3 regions of the Streptomyces sp. NPDC057280 genome follow, and region 3 is predicted to be linked to each of the others. Evidence: riboswitches for the same ligand, from Rfam matches in the RefSeq annotation. Region 3 holds a riboswitch; each other region holds the start of a gene.

Region 1 (5,639 bases), on a different contig from region 3:
CGCCTTCACCCACCCCGGCGTGCTCGTCAGCGAGGCGCAGCTGGAGGCCGTGAAGAAGAACGTCACCGCGGGGAAGCAGCCGTGGCTGAAGGCCTACCTCGACATGCGGGACAGCAAGTACGGGGCGTACACGTACACGCCGGAGCCGTACGCCAGCGTCGACTGCCCCGGTGGCGACCACGCCGACCGGCCCGCGCACGGGTGTGTCGAGGAGCGCGAGGACGCCATCGCCGCCTACACCCAGGCCCTTCTCTTCCGGATCACCGGCAAGCAGCAGCACGCTGTGAAGGCCAGGGAGATCATGGACGCCTGGTCGGCGAAGATGCGGCGGCACACCGAGGAGGACGCCGGGCTGCAGACCGGGTGGGCCGGGTCGACATGGGCGCGGGCCGCCGAGATCGTCCGGCACAGTCCCGGCGCGGGCTGGCCGGCGGACCGGGTCGCCCGGTTCGAGACCATGCTGCGCACGGCGTATCTGCCGGCCGTCACGCGCAAGGTCCCCGACTACAACGGCAACTGGGACCTCGTGATGACCGACGCGGCCATCGGCATCGCCGTCTTCCTGGAGGACCGCAAGGCCTTCGACCACGCCCTGGAACGGGTCCGCGAGCGCGTGCCCGCCTACTTCTACCTGGCGAAGGACGGCAAGCTGCCGCTCACGCCCAAGGGGTCGACCGTCGGCACCCCGCAGAAGCTCACGACGTACTGGTTCGGGCAGAAGACGTACAAGGACGGCATGTCCCAGGAGACCTGCCGCAACTTCAAGCACGTCGGCTACTCCCTCGCCGCCACCGCCCACATCGCCGAGACCGCCTGGCACCAGGGCATCGACCTGTACGGCGAGGTGAAGGACCGGCTCAAGAGCGCCCTCGCCTTCCACGCCCGGTACCAGGCGGGGGAGACCGCGCCCGTGTGGCTGTGCGGCGGCAAGGTCGACCGGAACATGGGGCCGGACCTGGAGGTCGCCCTCAACCACCTGGAGAACCGCCTCGGCGACTCCGTCCCGGCCGCCCACAAGCTCGCCGAAAAGACCCGCCCGGCCGGCACCGACAACCTCTTCGTCTCCTGGGAGACCCTGACCCACGCGGGCAATCCCGGCACCTGAGAACCGCCCGTGAGCTGCGGCGACGTAAAGGTGGCGCGAGCGGTCCCGCGAATGGCGTATGCTGGTTTCACCGACGCGGGGTGGAGCAGCTCGGTAGCTCGCTGGGCTCATAACCCAGAGGTCGCAGGTTCAAATCCTGTCCCCGCTACTGAAGGCCCAGGGCCGGAATCCAGTTCAATGGATTCCGGCCCTGAGTCGTTTCGAGGTTCTTCCGCTGGAGTCGGCGATGTCACGGCCGGTGATCGGGCGAGCGCCCTCCGCATAACAACTGACATACCGTCAATACCTGTGAGCCTCCTGGGAGTCCTCGCGGGCGCGGTCAACTCGCCCGATTTTCACCGGCCATGACCCCTACGTCCTGCCGAAAAAGGTTAATGATCAAGCGGAACAGCTTGGAATCCGTACCCCGGGTCTATTAACGTTCGATAACGCAGCGCGGTCGTCCCAGCCGTCACAAGAGTCGGCTCCGTGCGCACGCGCCGAATCCCGCAAGGGAACCGGGGAACCACCAACTTGGGGTGAATCACGCGGAAGTCGCCGTGGCAGCACGGCGGTTATACGCGCGTAGGAGACCTTCCTGCTCCGAACCCGTCAGCTAACCCGGTAGGCGAGAAGGAAGGAAAGGAGCACGCCCACGTGGCGTCAAACCGGCCTGCCCCCGAGGCCCCGTACGTGCCGAGCCAGCGCAGCACCGATGCCTTCGGCTACGGCAGCTACCACCACGACGAGGGCCCGCAGGACGTCTGGAATCCCACCGAGGACTCCCTCCGTCCGCCGCGTGGCAAGCACCGGGTGGCCAAGCAGCGCGGCGGGGGACTCGCCCGCAGTTCCACGGTCCTGGGCGTCGGTGTCATAGCCGCCGTCGGCGCGGGCGGCATGGCCAGCGCCAACACCGGCAAGCCGCCGGTCTCCATCTCGATCCCCGACCTGCCCAACGTGGGCGGTGTCTTCGGCGGTGACGACGAGGCCCCCAAGGGTTCCGCCACCGCCCTCAGCAGCCTGGCCACCAGCGCCACGCGGACCGCCGAGACCGGCTCGGACGCCGGTGAGGCGCTGCGCAACCGGATCATGGCGCAGGCCGAGAGCCAGCAGAACCAGGTCGACAACAAGGCGCAGCTGGCCGCCGAGGCCGAGGTCGCCACGCAGACCGCGAAGGCCGAGGCCGCCGCGCTCAAGCAGGCCGCCGACGACGCCGCGGCGGCGAAGAAGGCCGCCGAGGAGAAGGCCGCGAAGGAGGCCGAGGCCAAGCGCCTCGCCGAGCTCGCCAAGCAGTTCACGCTGCCGACCTCCTCGTACACGATCACCTCGACCTTCGGTCAGGCCGGTTCGCTGTGGTCCTCCGGCTACCACACCGGTCTGGACTTCGCGGCCCCCACGGGCACGCTGATCAAGGCGATCCACAGCGGCACCATCACGGAGGCCGGCTGGGCCGGCTCCTACGGCTACCGCACGATCCTCACCCTCGACGACGGCACCGAGCTGTGGTTCTGCCACCAGTCCTCGATCAGCGTCAGTGTCGGCCAGAAGGTCGGCACCGGTGATGTCATCGGGCGCGTGGGCGCGACCGGCAACGTGACCGGCGCCCACCTGCACCTGGAGGTCCACCCCGACGGGGCGGACACCGGCATCGACCCGATGGCGTGGCTGCGGAGCAAGGGCCTCAACCCCTGAGGCGCGGCACCTTCTGAACCCCGGCGGTCCCGACGCTCACCCCCCGACGTCAGGGCCGCCGGTCTTTGCGTGCCCGCCGCGGAATGTTGTACTCCGCTTGTTTACGGGAACTTTGCGGCCGTCCCGGAAGATCCGCCTCCGACGTGGGCGTTGTCCATCACCATGACTTCTCTTCGCAAGCTGGGCACGTCCGATCTCGAGGTCTTCCCGCTCTCCCTCGGCGGCAACGTCTTCGGCTGGACCGCCGACGAGGCGCAGTCCTTCGCCGTCCTCGACGCCTACGCCGCCGCGGGCGGCAACTTCCTCGACACCGCCGACTCCTACTCGCACTGGGTGGAGGGCAACTCGGGCGGCGAGTCCGAGACCATCATCGGCAAGTGGGTCAGGGCGCGCGGCAACCGCGACGACGTCGTGATCGCCACGAAGGTCAGCCAGCACCCGGAGCTCCAGGGTCTGCGGGCCGCCAACATCAAGGCCGCCGCGGACGCCTCCCTGCGCCGCCTGGGCACCGACCACATCGACCTCTACTACACCCACTTCGACAAGCCCGAGGTGCCGGTCGAGGAGATCATCGGCGCGCTGGACGAACTGGTGAAGGCGGGCAAGGTGCGGCACATCGCCGCGTCCAACATCTCGGCCGAGCGGCTGGAGAAGTCGCTGGCCTTCTCCGAGCGCGAGGGCCTGGCCCGGTACGTGGCGCTCCAGCCGCACTACAACCTGGTCTCGCGCGAGACGTACGAGGGTGAGCTCCAGGACCTGGCGGAGCGCAGCGGCCTCGCCGCCGTGCCCTACTTCGCGCTCGCCTCCGGGTTCCTCACCGGCAAGTACCGCGACGGCGAGGTGGTGGAGGGCGCCCGGGCCGCCGCCGGCGCCGGCAAGCACCTGGAGACGGAGCGGGGCCGCAAGGTCCTCGCCGCCCTCGACGACATCGCCGAGGCCCACCGCGTGCCGGTCGCCACGGTCGCCCTGGCCTGGCTCGCCGCCCAGCCGACGGTGGCGGCCCCGATCGCCTCGGCGCGGGTGGTGGACCAGCTGCCGGCGCTGGTGAAGGTGGCGGAGGTGACCCTCACGGAGGCCGAGACGGAGCGGCTGACGCAGGCGTCCGCGTAGCTCTCGTCAGGACTGGTAGGGGTTGTACGCGGGGTACGGCGCCGGCTGCTGGCCGTACCCGTACACCCCGTACATCGGCCACGGCGCCGCCACCACCGGGACCGGCGGCGCCGTCGCACGGGCCGCGTGGTCGAGCGCCGGGCGGGCGACGTCCCGCCGGGCCCACAGCTCGTGCAGCAACTCCCTCTCCCGTACGACGAAGTCGGCGCCGGCGCGGCCACGGCGCCCCCGGTGCCGCAGGAACGCCAGCGACGTCGCATACGCCTCGTACTGCGCCACCGCCCGCGCGGCGGGCCGTCCGGCGTGCCGGCGGGCGTACTGGCGGGCGATGCGCCGGGCCCGCATCGAGCCGAGCGCGAAGGGTTCGGCGGGGGTGAGCCAGCCCGCGACGGCGTAGGCGGGCAGTTCCTCGCGGACGGTCCTCAGCTCGCGCTGCCGGGTCCAGATGACCAGCCAGGTCAGCAGCCCGAACGCGGGAAGCATGAAGACCGCGTACACGGCGAAGAAGCCGTACTCCCCGAAGGTGGACGAGCCGTTCCAGACGGCGTGCATGCCCATCGCGAGCAGCAGGCCGGAGAGGGGGACGAGGACGCGGCGCAGGTGGTGGCGGTCCGCGGACAGGGCGGCGATGCCGAAGCCGATGCCGGTCAGGACCGTGAACAGGGGGTGCGCGAACGGGGACATGATCACGCGCACGAAGAACGTCGCCGCGGTCACGGACGCGATGCCGCGGTCGCCGGTGAGCTGGTCGGTGCCGAAGGCGGTGCCGAGGTAGAGGATGTTCTCGGTGAACGCGAAGCCGGTGGCCGTGACCCCGGCTATCACCACGCCGTCGACGATCCCGGTGAAGTCCCGTCTGCGGAACAGGAAGACCAGCAGGACGGCGGCGGCCTTCGCGGACTCCTCCACGATGGGCGCTATGACCGTGGCCCCCAGGGTGTCCGCGCTGGACGGGTCGGCCGTCGCCGTGGCTATCCATCTGGTCGCGAAGCTGTTGGCGACGATCGCTATCAGCGCCGCCGCGCAGGCGCCCCAGGCGAAGCAGAACAGCAGATTGCGCCAGGGGCCCGGTTCGACGCGGTCCAGCCAGCGGAACGCGGCTATGAGCAGCGGCACGGGGAGGATCGCGAGGCCGAGGCCGACCAGGAAGCCCTCGGTGCCGGTCTGCTCGCGCACCAGGGCGAGGATGACGAGCCCGGACAGGGCCAGCAGGGTGGTGAGGGCGCCGTAGCGCACCCAGTTCCGTTGCCACCAGTGCGCGTGCCGCAGCGCACCGCCGGCGGGGCCGGTGGGAGGGTGCGTGGGGTACGGAGGAAAGATGGCCACGGCATCGACCTTAACGAGGGGGGTGGCTGCGGTGCTTGTCTCTCTCGGCTCTCTCGTGCCTTCTCTGCCGCTTCCTGTCGGCGCTTGTCGCTTCCGGTCGCTTCCTATCGCTGTACGCGACGGAACAACAGGTCGTTCACGACATGTCCCTTGTCCAGTCCCTGGCCCTCGAAACGGGTCAGCGGCCGGTAGTCGGGACGCGGCGCAAAACCGCCGTCGGCCTGGGTGTTCTCGAAGTCCGGGTGCGCCGTGAGCACCTCGAGCATCTGTTCGGCATACGGCTCCCAGTCGGTCGCGCAGTGCACGATCGCGCCCGGCTTGAGGCGGGTCGCGGCGAGGCTGAGGAACTCCGGCTGGATCAGCCGCCGCTTGTGGTGCCGCTTCTTGGGCCAGGGGTCGGGGAAGTAGACGCGCAGCCCGTCGAGCG
Region 2 (5,639 bases), on a different contig from region 3:
CGCAGCGGCACCGAGTCCTCGGGGTTGGCCAGCACCCGCAGGTAGGCCAGGACGTCCCGGACCTCCTTGCGCTCGTAGAAGCGGACGCCGCCGACGACCTTGTAGGGCAGGCCGACGCGGATGAAGATCTCCTCGAAGACCCGGGACTGGGCGTTGGTGCGGTAGAAGACGGCGACATCGCCGGCCTTCGCCTCGCCCGCGTCCGTCAGTCGGTCTATCTCGTCGGCGACGAACTGCGCCTCGTCGTGCTCGGTGTCGGCGACGTAGCCGGTGATGCGCGCCCCGGCGCCCGCGTTGGTCCACAGGTTCTTGGGGCGGCGGGACTCGTTGCGCTCGATGACCGCGTTGGCGGCGGACAGGATCGTCTGGGTGGAGCGGTAGTTCTGCTCCAGCAGGATCGTCGTCGCGTTCGGGTAGTCCTCCTCGAACTGGAGGATGTTGCGGATCGTCGCGCCACGGAAGGCGTAGATCGACTGGTCGGCGTCACCGACGACGCAGAGCTCGGCGGGCGGGACGTCGAACTCGTTCGGCGGGACGTCCTCGTCGTGCGCACCCGTCCCGACCAGCTCCCTGACCAGCGCGTACTGGGCGTGGTTGGTGTCCTGGTACTCGTCGACCAGGACGTGCCGGAAGCGGCGGCGGTAGTGCTCGGCGACATCGGGGAACGCCCGCAGCAGGTTGACCGTCGTCATGATCAGGTCGTCGAAGTCGAGGGCGTTGGCCTCGCGCAACCGCGACTGGTACATGGCGTAGGCCTGGGCGAGGGTCTTCTCGAAGCCGTCGGTGGCCTGGGCCGCGAAGTCCTCCTCGTCGATCAGCTCGTTCTTGAGGTTGCTGATCTTGGCGCTGAAGGACTTGGGCGGGAAGCGCTTGGGGTCGAGGTCGAGGTCACGGCAGACCAGGGCCATGAGGCGCTTGGAGTCGGCGGCGTCGTAGATCGAGAAGGAGGACGTGAAGCCGAGCTTCTTGCTCTCCCGCCGCAGGATGCGCACGCACGCACTGTGGAAGGTCATCACCCACATCGCGTTCGCGCGCGGGCCGACGAGCTGCTCGACGCGTTCCTTCATCTCGCCCGCGGCCTTGTTGGTGAAGGTGATCGCGAGGATCTGCCCCGGGTGGACATTCCGCTCGGCCAGCAGGTAGGCGATACGGTGCGTGAGCACGCGTGTCTTGCCCGATCCGGCGCCGGCCACGATGAGCAGCGGGGTGCCGGAGTGCACGACGGCGGCCCGCTGGTTCTCGTTGAGCCCCTCGATCAGCGCCGCCGCGTCCAGGGCCGGGCGCGGGGCGCCGTCGCGGTAGTACGCGTCCCGGTCCGGCGGCACGTCGAACTTCCCGCCGAACAGATCGTCCGGAACGGGTTCCGGTCCGTGCTCGTCCTCGGGCGGAGGCGGGGGCTCCTCCTCGTGACCCTTGGGGGTCTGGAGGTCCGCCAGGAAGCTGTCGTCAAAGAGGCTGCTCATCGCTCTCCGAGTCTAGGGTGCCGCACTGACACCCCGCCGCCGCCCCGAGAAGTCGGCCCGATGACGGCCTCCTCCGAAGCCGGGGATCTTCCGGCCGTGATCGCCGAGCACCTTCCGTCACCTGCCCATTACTTCTCGCGACCGGCCGGCCAAGGTCACGAAAATGTATCGGGCCTATCGGACATCAACCTTCACAGGGGCCACACCCGTTGGCTACCGTGCCGGTCAGGCCGTACGACCCCCACCGGCGAACGTCGCCGGGCCGCGCGGCCTCCGCCGAGTCCGGTGCGCCGCCATGGCAGCCGGAGCCGGGGACCCACACCGACCTTGGGGTGAATCGGCCCAACTCCCTTTCGGGGGACGGCCGTAGGGCACACCTTCCGAACCACCCGCCCGAACCCGACAGCTAACTCGGTAGGCGGAACATGGAAGGAGTCGCCTCCCTTGGCGTCGCACGCAAGGCCACGTCCTGCGGGAACGCGCGTAGCAGGCATACGCACCCCCGCGCTCGCAACGGCCGCCCTCACCTCCGTGGCCCTGCTCTCCCAGACCGCCACCGCCGCCCCCTCGACCGACGACAGGCCGAGCCTGGAGGAAGTCGAGAAGAAGGTCGACGACCTCTACCGGCAGGCGGAGTCGGCGACCGAGAAGTACAACTCGGCCAAGGAGAAGACCGCCACGCAGCGCAAGGAGGTCGACACCCTCCTCGACGACGTCGCCCAGCGCACCCAGAAGCTCAACGAGGCCCGCGAGGAACTCGGTTCCTTCGCCGCGGCCCAGTACCGCACCGGCGCCTCCGCGCCCGACACCGCGACCTTCCTGCTCGCGGACACCCCGCAGGACTACTTCGACCAGACGCAGCTGATGGGCCGCATGACGGACCGTCAGAAGGGTGCGGTCGACGACTACATCAGCGCTCAGTCCGCGACGATGAAGAAGCGGCAGGAGGCCACCAAGAGCCTCGAGACGCTCACCGACTCGCAGGCCGACCTGAAGACCGCCAAGGCGACCGTCCAGCGCAAGCTCTCCGCCGCGCGCGAGCTGCTGTCGCAGCTGACCGCCGAGGAGAAGGCGCGGCTCGCGGCGATCGAGAAGAAGAAGCAGGAGGAGGCCGCCCGCAAGGCCGCGGAGCTGGCGCAGCAGCAGAAGGCCGCGGAGCAGACCGCGGCGGCGGAACAGGAGGCGAGCACTCCGGACAGCTCGGCCCCGGCCGACTCCTCATACGCCACCAAGGCCGACAAGGCCCTCGCCTTCGCCCGCGCGCAGGTCGGCAAGCCGTACGTCTGGGGCGCCACCGGCCCCGACTCCTACGACTGCTCCGGCCTCACCCAGGCCGCCTGGAACGCCGCCGGCATCACCCTCCCCCGCACCACCTACGACCAGGTGAACTTCGGCACCACGGTCTCCCTCGCCAACGCCCAGCCCGGTGACCTGGTCTTCTTCTACGACGACGTCAGCCACGTCGGCCTCTACATCGGCAACGGCATGATGATCCACGCGCCGAAGCCGGGGGCGTACGTCCGCGAGGAGTCGATCTACTACGACGGCGAGTCGGCGATCCACAGCGTGGTGCGCCCGGCCTAGGCCGGCCCGTCCGCGGTGGCGCGCCCGGCCCAGGCGTCGCGCACCCCCGCGCTCTTTTCTCCACGCCCGCGCGCGTGCCCCGCTCTCATCCCCCCGCGCGCTCCTTAGCATCACTTTCATGCCCGAGACGCCCCATACCTCCCCCCTCCGCACCTGGTGGGCGCAGCGCCCGCCCGCCGCCGGTTCCGCGGTGATGGCGACCGGCATCGTGTCGGTCGCCCTGCATCTGACGGGGTACGAGGTGATGTCCCGCATTGCTCTGGTGCTGGCGTCCGTGGGCTGGGTGGCGCTGGCCGCCGACTTCGCCGTACGCCTGCTGCTGGAGCGGTCGCGCTGGGTGGCGGAGGCCGAGACGCCGGGCGCGCTCACGGCGGTCGCGGCGACCACGGTGCTGGGCACCCGCTTCTCCGCCCTGGGCTGGCAGCACCTCGCCGAAGCACTGCTGGCGCTGGCCACGGTGCTGTGGCCGCTGCTGATCGTGCTGGTCATGGGGCACTGGAAGCGGCGGATGCCGGGCGCGGTGTTCCTGATCTGCGTGGCGACGCAGGGCTTGGCCGTGCTCGGTGCGACGCTCGCCGGCGCGCTCTCGACGGCGTGGCTCGCACATGCGGCCCTGGTGCTGTTCTGGCTGGGCCTGGTCTTCTACGGCCTCGCCCTGGCCCACTTCGACCTGCGCCAGGTGACGACGGGCGCCGGGGACCACTGGGTGGCCGGCGGGGCGATGGCCATCTCGGCGCTGGCCGGGTCGAAGCTGATCGCGGCCGACAGCGCGAGCCTGTACCTGTGGAACGCCGACGACCGGGGCGTCCTGCGCGCGGTGACCGTCGCGCTGCTGATCCTCGACCTGTCCTGGTACGTCGTCCTGCTGGCCGCCGAGTTCCGGTGGCCGCGTCCGCACTACGACGTCCGCCGCTGGGCGACGGTGTTCCCGATGGGGATGACGTCGGCGGCGACCCTGTCCGTCGCCACCGCGCTCGACGTGTCCTGGCTGAAGACGCCGGGTCAGGTGCTGCTGTGGATCGCGGTGGCGGCGTGGCTGGCCGTGGCGGCGGGTGCCGTGGCCTCGGCCCGGGCCGGGATCAGGGCCGACGCACCGCCGGTCAGGTCCACAGCACCGCGATGAAGATGTTGGCCACGGTCAGCGCGCCGACCAGCCCGAACAGCCCCTTCTCCACCTTCTCGTCGTCCCGCTTGACGTAGACGAGCCCGAGGATCACGACCAGCAGCGCCAGCTTCACGCCGATCTTGACGTTGTTGACGTGCTGGTCGTCCGCCTGGTTGAGGCCGACCAGGATCGCGCCGGTGACCAGCATGGTCAGCGCGCCGTGCAGCATCGCGGGGACGAAGCGGGCGGTGCCCTGCCCCATCGCCTTCATCTGCGTGAGGAAGCCGCCGAGCAGCGAGGCGATGCCGATGATGTGCAGGCCGACGAAGAGGTGGATGAGTACGTCCATGGCCCCGGAGCCTAATCAGGGCCACGGCCACCCCAGCACACCACCCCCGCCTCCCTTCCCGCCGCGGGTTGGTGCATATATGCGCCCTATAGCACCCCACGACTCCCGTCTGCTCCGGAATCCGCAGTTCGGTCAGCACCCCACGTGAAGCGGAAGGCGCAGCGCAGGGATCACGTTCACATGCGGACACGCACCGGTCCCCTGGGACCAGTTCCGCGCAACCCGTTACCCCCACGACACACACAGGTTTAGCGTCCTCCACCAGGTGACCGGCTCCCCACCGCCGCCCGGGCCAGGGGCGGCAGTCGATCACCACCGCCGAGAAGGTCCGGCGGCGGCCCGCTCCCCCTGTGCGGGCCGCCGCCGGACGCGTCACCGCCCCGGGCGGCCGTACGACGCTCCCCCTGGCGTCGGCATGGCCGGTGACGGCCCGGGGCGGCACTCCGGTCCTCCGGACCAGGCGGCGGCTCGTACGGTACGAAAGGACGTGCAGTCCACGTGGCAGCGCACCGCAAGCCCAGACAGCGCTCGGTAGGCGGCAACACGGCCCGTACGGCGGCGACGATCGCCCTCGCGGGCGCGGCGACCGCGACGGGTTTCGACGGGACCGGGCACGCCGAGCCGAACCTGACACCGGCTCAGGTGAAGGCGAAGGTGGACAAGCTGTACCAGGAGGCGGAGGTCGCCACCGAGAAGTACAACGGCGCGAAGGAGAAGGCGGACGCGGCCGAGGAACGGCTGAAGACGCTGCGCGACGAGGCGGCACGCAAGACGGACAAACTCAACTCGGCGCGGGACGCGCTGGGTTCGATGGCGGCGGCGCAGTACCGGGAGGGCGGCCTGGACCCGTCCCTCCAGCTGGCGCTGTCCTCCGACCCCGACCACTACCTCGACAGCGCGGAGTTCGTCGACCGCGCCGGGACCCGCCAGGCGGCATCAGTGGCGAGCGTCCGCGAACAGCTCCGCGAGATCGAACAACTCCGAGGCGCCGCCCACATCGAGCTGGCGTCGCTCAAGTCCCGCCAGGCGGAACTGAAACGCCACAAGAAGACGATCACGGCAAAGCTGGACGCGGCTCGCCGCCTCCTGTCCCAGCTCCCGCCGGAGGACCGAGCGACCGACACCCAGCACGCATCCC
Region 3 (5,639 bases):
AGTCCGGTGATGCCCTGGACGGCCTCCCCGAACAGACCGCCGCCGGAGTCGGCGAACCGCACATGGCGGTCGTAGGGCCGGTCGCTCAGCGGCACGGTGAAGCGGACGCCCAGACCGCGCAGGAAGTCCCCCCGGTCCGAGCCCGGCGTCTGCTCGCCGTCCCAGACGAAGGTGTGCACCAGCCGGAAGGAGTCGGCACCGGCGAAGAAGGAGAAGCGCAGGGTGTACGGCAGCCAGGCCCGCCCGCCGTCGCGGTGCCGGCCCTCGACGCGGACGACGGCCCGGACCGGACCGTCCTGCTCCACCTCGACCTTCTCGACCCGGCCGGCGAAGTGGGAGACGTCCGCGCCGTCCCGCACCGACTCCTGCCGCAGGGCGACGAGCCTGCCGTCGCGGGCGATCTCGGCCGACCCGCGCCGCACACTCCGTACGACGGTGTCGGAGCCCTTGACTCCGAAGACGGCCGTGATGACACCGGTCGACACCTCGACGCGGCCCGCGGACCGGGTGACCGCGACCTTCTGCTCCGGTGTGGCCGGGGTGCCCGCCGCGAGCTTGTAGGCGGAGGCCTTCGCAGCGCCCGGCGCGAGGGCGTGCGCCGTCCACTTCACCGAGCCGTCGGGCCAGTGGCCGGTGACCCAGCTCTGGACGGGGACGTCGTCGCCCGCGGCGGTCGTCAGCCGGAAGGTCTGCCCCGGCCGGTGCGCCCCGCGCGCCCATGGCACGCCCCAGGTGGTGCCTGCGTGGACGTCGGGCGCCGAGCCCTCCAGCCAGTGCAGTTCGGTGTCGTCGGGGTCCGCCGCGGCGGCGGTGCGGGACAGCGCCCAGGAGAACTGGGCCACGGCGGCCGCGGCTGCGGCGCCCTTGATGACGGTGCGTCGGTCGACGCCGGGCACGGGGACCTCCGGATGCGGGTGCGGATGCCATGACGGGCAGAAAGCGCTTGCATCGCTTCGGAGTTCACTGTGGTCCCAGCCTCCCCTCCCTGTCGACGGTTCGGGCAGCCGCGCCACAAGACCGCAATGAACCGATCATGAAACGGCAAGACCCCACACCGAAGGCCGGACCCGGGGATCGGGATCCGGCCTTCGGTGGCATCGGGGGGAGCGTCAGCCGACGGCGACGCCCTTCGAGCGGAGGTACGCGACCGGGTCCACGTCCGAGCCGTAGTCCGGCGTCGTCCGGATCTCGAAGTGGAGGTGCGGACCGGTCACGTTGCCGGTGGCACCGGAGAGGCCGACCTGCTGGCCCTCGGTGACAGTCTGGCCGGACGAGACCGACAGCGAGGACAGGTGGGCGTACTGCGCGTAGTAGCCGTCGGCCAGCTTGATGACGACCTGGTTGCCGTACGCGCCGCCCCAGCCGGCGGAGACGACGGTGCCCGCACCCACGGCCTTGAGCGGGGTACCGGTCGGGACGACGAAGTCGACGCCCGTGTGATAGCCGCTGGACCACATGCTGCCGGCCACGTGGTAGCCCGTGCCGACGGTGGCGCCGGAGACGGGCAGGGTGAAGCCACTGGAACTGCCGGCCGACTCGCTGCTCCGGGTGGCGGTCGTCGTGTCCGAGGAGGACGAGGACTTCTCGGAGCTCGTCGACCTGTCCGCGCTCGCCGGCTTCTCGGTCCTCGCCGCCGCCTTCTTGCCCAGCGTGAGCTTCAGGCCGGGATGGATGAGCGAGGGGTCGGAACCGACGGCCTCACGGTTGTCCGAGTACAGCTTCTTCCAGCCGCCGGTGACGTGCTGTTCGTCGGCGATCTTCGAGAGGTAGTCGCCGGCCCTCACCGAATAGGTGCGCACGGTCGCGGTGTTCGCGGCGCCCTTCTTCTGCGTGGCCTTCTCGGTGGCCGTCTTCGCGGCGACCGGAACGGACTGGACCGCCTTTTCAGAAACGGACTGGCCGGTGGCCGCGTGGGCGCCGGCGGCCCCCATCAGAGGCAGGGCGAGTGCGGCGCCACCGGTTCCGGCGACGGCGATCGAGCGGGTGAGCCGCTGGGACTTGGGGCGGCGGTGCTTACCCTTCGCGGGCATGGGGAATTCCTCTCCGGCGCCTGCGAGGTGAGCTGTCGGGTGCGGACTGGAGATGTCCGGACGCACCGAGGTGCGACTTAACCCCAAGCCTGTTCCGGAAGACCGGTCCAGGCGGTTGTACCTGTGGGTCCCCCGCTCCTGCCGTTCACGGGTGAGTTGTGCGGATTCCGGTCGGCGGCAGGATTGGGCGTCCGTCCGGATTGGTGGCGAACGTAAGCGAGGAAGACGCAAAGGGACAAGTAAGAGGTTCCAGGGTGATTGCGTTCCTCTTGATCCGCCGCGAAATTCACGGTCACCCTCCGTGTTGTGGCGGCCTTCCCGGAACGCAATCACCCAGTTTTTGACGGCGAATTACGTGAACATGACGGACGACTCAGGGTCACCGATATGACGCTGCTCACGTGCCGTTTTCACAGCTTCCCCGATTCCAGAGCGAGTTGGAATGAAGGCTACGCAAGCCGTCAATTCGGACAGAAAGTTCAGATGCGACGCAGTCGCAGAACTGCCGCATCCAGATCGCCCCGCAATCCCACCCGCAGCCCGTGATGCTGCAATACGGCTCCTCTGTGGATTTCGCCCGTTTCGCGGCATTCATACGAGGCCGTGGGGTCGAGGCCGCGCAGACGGAGCGCCGGAACGGGTTCGCCGTACCGCTGCGACTGGAGCCAGGCCAGGACGACGGTCTCGTCCCCGAGGACGTACTGCACGGCGCTCAGTCCGTCGCCCTGCGGCGCCCGCAGCCGGTACTGGTCGCCACGCTGCACGAGCGGCCGGATGCCCTTGTAGAGCTCCACCCACTCGCGGGCCTCGGCGAGCTCCTCCTCGGTCCACTCCGTGAGGTCCCCGCCCACCCCGAGCACTCCGGCCATGGCGCTGACGAAGCGGAAGCGCAGCGAACTGACCCGCCCGTTGAGCTGGGTGTTGGGGCTGTCGGTGACCCAGGCGGCCATCACGCGCGCGGGGTGGATCTGGCTGAAGCCGTGCTGGATGGCGAGCCGGTCGAGCGGGTCGGTGTTGTCGGAGGTCCACACCTGGTCCGTGCGGCTCAGCACGCCGAGGTCGATCCGGCCGCCGCCGCCCGAGCAGGACTCGAAGGCGACGCCGGGGTGGGCGGCCCGCAGCCGGTCCAACAGGGCGTAGAAGGCCTGCACATGGTCGACCCAGAGCCGCTGCGGATAGGCCTCGCCGGGCCAGCCCGCGTCGGTGAAGCAGCGGTTGAAGTCCCACTTCACGTAGTCGATCGGGGCGCTGGACAGCAGGGCGTCGAGCTGCCCCCAGAGGTACTCCTTGACGTCCTCGCGCGCGAGGTTGAGCACGAGCTGATTGCGCAGTTCCGTCCGCTTTCGTCCCGGCTGGAACTGCACCCAGTCGGGGTGTGCCCGGTACAGGTCGCTGTCGGGGTTGACCATCTCGGGCTCGACCCAGATGCCGAACTGCATGCCGAGCGCGTGCACATAGTCGGCGAGGGGCTTCAGGCCGCCCGGGAAGCGGTCCCGGTTGACCGTCCAGTCGCCGAGTCCGGCGCGGTCGCTGGTGCGAGCGCCGAACCAGCCGTCGTCGACGACGAAGAGCTCGACCCCGATGGCCGCGGCTCGCCGCGCGAGGTTCCCCTGCTGCTCCTCGGAGATGTCGAACTGGGTGGCCTCCCAGGAGTTGAACAGCACCGGCCGGTCCTGCTCGGCGTCCGGGATGACGTACGTCCGCTGGTAGGCGTGCCACGCGCGGCTGGCGCCGCCGAAACCGCCGTCGCTCCACAGCCCGGCGAAGACGGGGGTGGTGAACGCCTCCCCCGCCGCCAGGCTCAGCAGCCCCGACTCGTCGTACCCGGCACCGCCGGTGATCTGCACGCGCGCGTCGGGGAGCTGGGCCACCGCGATCCGCCAGGAGCCCGACCAGCCGAGCGCGCAGGCGTAGACCTCGCCGCGCTCCTCGCCGGCGTCGGTGTCCAGGGCGACCCAGGGCAGGTGCTGGTGGCCGGTGTGGCCGCGGCGGCTGCCGATGACCTTCTCACCGTAGGTGAGGGGGGCGCGCACGAGCCGGGACTCGGCGGCCCAGCGGCCGTGCAGCTGGGAGAGCCGCCAGTCCTCGCGGTCGGGCAGCGTCCAGGTGGCGGAGTCGGCCCGCAGCAGCTCCAGGGCGTCGTCGCCCTGGTTCTCCAGGGTGGTCCAGCGCTCCACCACGTCGCCGCGCATCCGGTAGTGCAGCGTGACGACGAGGCCGCCGTCCCGGAACCGCAGCCGCAGCTCGTCCGTGGCCGTGTCGGTCTCGTACGTCTCGAAGCTCCACTCGGTGCCGCGGCGCTCGCCGGTGCGCACCGACAGGGCGGGGCGGACGAAGCGAGGGCCGCCCTCGACCGGGTACTCCTCGCGCCCGTCGAGCGGGGACTCGAAGGGCCAGTAGTCGGGCAGCGGACGGACCGCGAGCGCCTCGGCGTCCGCAAGGGCGATGGTGGGGCCCCAGTGCAGATGCAGCAGCTCGTCGCCCTCGGTGAGGTGGACGGCGTAGCTGCTGGCGGGCCCGGTCAGGAGCCAGGTGCGGCCGTTGGGGGCGATCTCCAGCATGGAACCTCACAGATACGAACAGGGGCGAACAGTGGCACTCAAGTGTCAACATCATCGAGGCCTGAGGTGCCCGGATGCAAACGCCTGTGGACAACTCATTGCCCCAGGAACCTATGTCGTATCGTCAGGAGCGTGCCCGTCGACGAGCCGCGGCGACGGGGCCGGCTGGGAGGAGCCCCCGTGACGCAGCAGATCCCGTCGACCGAGCCCGAGCTGGCCGGAGTGCGCAACTTCCGTGATGTGGGCGGTCTGCCGACCGAGGACGGCCGGCGGGTGCGGTACGGAGTGCTGTTCCGCAGCGGCCATCTCGCGCACGCCACCGACGAGGACGCCGCGTTCCTGGACTCCCTGGGGCTGCACACGATCTTCGACTTCCGCAACGCCTCGGACCAGAAGCTGGAGGGCCCGGACGTCGAGCTGCCGGGGGTGCGCAATGTGAACCTGCCGCTGAGCGACCCGGCGGACGGCGCGGAGTTCTGGAAGATGGTCCGGGACGGCGAGATCGAGCAGCTGCGCGAGATCCTCGGCGACAACAAGGCGGCGAACCGGATGATCGCCTCGTACCGGAAGATCGTGAAGGAGCGCACCGCCGAGCACGCGCGCGTGCTGCACTCCCTCGCCGAGGACAGCGTCCCCGCGCTGATGCACTGCGCGGCGGGCAAGGACCGCGCGGGTCTGTCGATAGCGGTGACGCTGCTGGCGCTCGGGGTGGAGCGGGAGGCGATCGTCGCCGACTACCTGGAGTCCAACGCCAAGCACCGCCGCTACAAGGTGAAGCGCAGCAGCAGCTCGGCCGCCGCCTACTCCCCCGAGGTCATGGAGCTGCTCGCGCCGCTCTTCGACGCGCGCGCGGAGTATCTGGAGGCCGCCTTCGAGACCATCGAGGAGACCTGGGGCGGCGTCGACGCCTATCTGGAGCAGGGGCTCGGCATCACGCCGGAGATCCGGGAGCGGCTGCGCGAGCGCCTGCTCGACTGACGGTTCACTGCACCGCCTTACTGCCCGGCGCCCACCTCGAAGAGCAGGTAGATGAAGGCCGCGAACACAT

What was found. Region 3 has a riboswitch for cyclic di-AMP ahead of ACFUO4_RS06180 (peptidoglycan DD-metalloendopeptidase family protein). Riboswitches for the same ligand answer to the same signal wherever they lie in the genome.
Region 1: it holds a riboswitch for cyclic di-AMP, as region 3 does, so the genes downstream of both, ACFUO4_RS34600 (M23 family metallopeptidase) here and ACFUO4_RS06180 (peptidoglycan DD-metalloendopeptidase family protein) in region 3, are expected to answer to the same signal.
Region 2: it holds a riboswitch for cyclic di-AMP, as region 3 does, so the genes downstream of both, ACFUO4_RS20425 (NlpC/P60 family protein) here and ACFUO4_RS06180 (peptidoglycan DD-metalloendopeptidase family protein) in region 3, are expected to answer to the same signal.

Annotation. Positions count from the first base shown of each region.
Region 1 covers NZ_JBHUYR010000007.1:474,820-480,458, forward strand. Annotated here, with positions in the region: gene ACFUO4_RS34590 (alginate lyase family protein) at 1-1,105, shown strand, start outside; tRNA gene ACFUO4_RS34595 (tRNA-Met) at 1,180-1,253, shown strand; cyclic di-AMP (ydaO/yuaA leader) riboswitch at 1,573-1,730, shown strand; gene ACFUO4_RS34600 (M23 family metallopeptidase) at 1,742-2,776, shown strand; gene ACFUO4_RS34605 (aldo/keto reductase) at 2,939-3,886, shown strand; gene ACFUO4_RS34610 (PrsW family intramembrane metalloprotease) at 3,893-5,212, opposite strand; gene trmB (tRNA (guanosine(46)-N7)-methyltransferase TrmB) at 5,317-5,639, opposite strand, start outside.
Region 2 covers NZ_JBHUYR010000003.1:412,866-418,504, reverse strand. Annotated here, with positions in the region: gene pcrA (DNA helicase PcrA) at 1-1,463, opposite strand, end outside; cyclic di-AMP (ydaO/yuaA leader) riboswitch at 1,728-1,899, shown strand; gene ACFUO4_RS20425 (NlpC/P60 family protein) at 1,908-3,047, shown strand; gene ACFUO4_RS20420 (tellurite resistance/C4-dicarboxylate transporter family protein) at 3,166-4,170, shown strand; gene ACFUO4_RS20415 (hypothetical protein) at 4,148-4,501, opposite strand; gene ACFUO4_RS20410 (NlpC/P60 family protein) at 5,000-5,639, shown strand, end outside.
Region 3 covers NZ_JBHUYR010000001.1:1,335,454-1,341,092, forward strand. Annotated here, with positions in the region: gene ACFUO4_RS06175 (Tat pathway signal sequence domain protein) at 1-896, opposite strand, end outside; gene ACFUO4_RS06180 (peptidoglycan DD-metalloendopeptidase family protein) at 1,110-2,030, opposite strand; cyclic di-AMP (ydaO/yuaA leader) riboswitch at 2,035-2,203, opposite strand; gene ACFUO4_RS06185 (alpha-galactosidase) at 2,510-4,591, opposite strand; gene ACFUO4_RS06190 (tyrosine-protein phosphatase) at 4,772-5,569, shown strand; gene ACFUO4_RS06195 (DUF6126 family protein) at 5,587-5,639, opposite strand, start outside.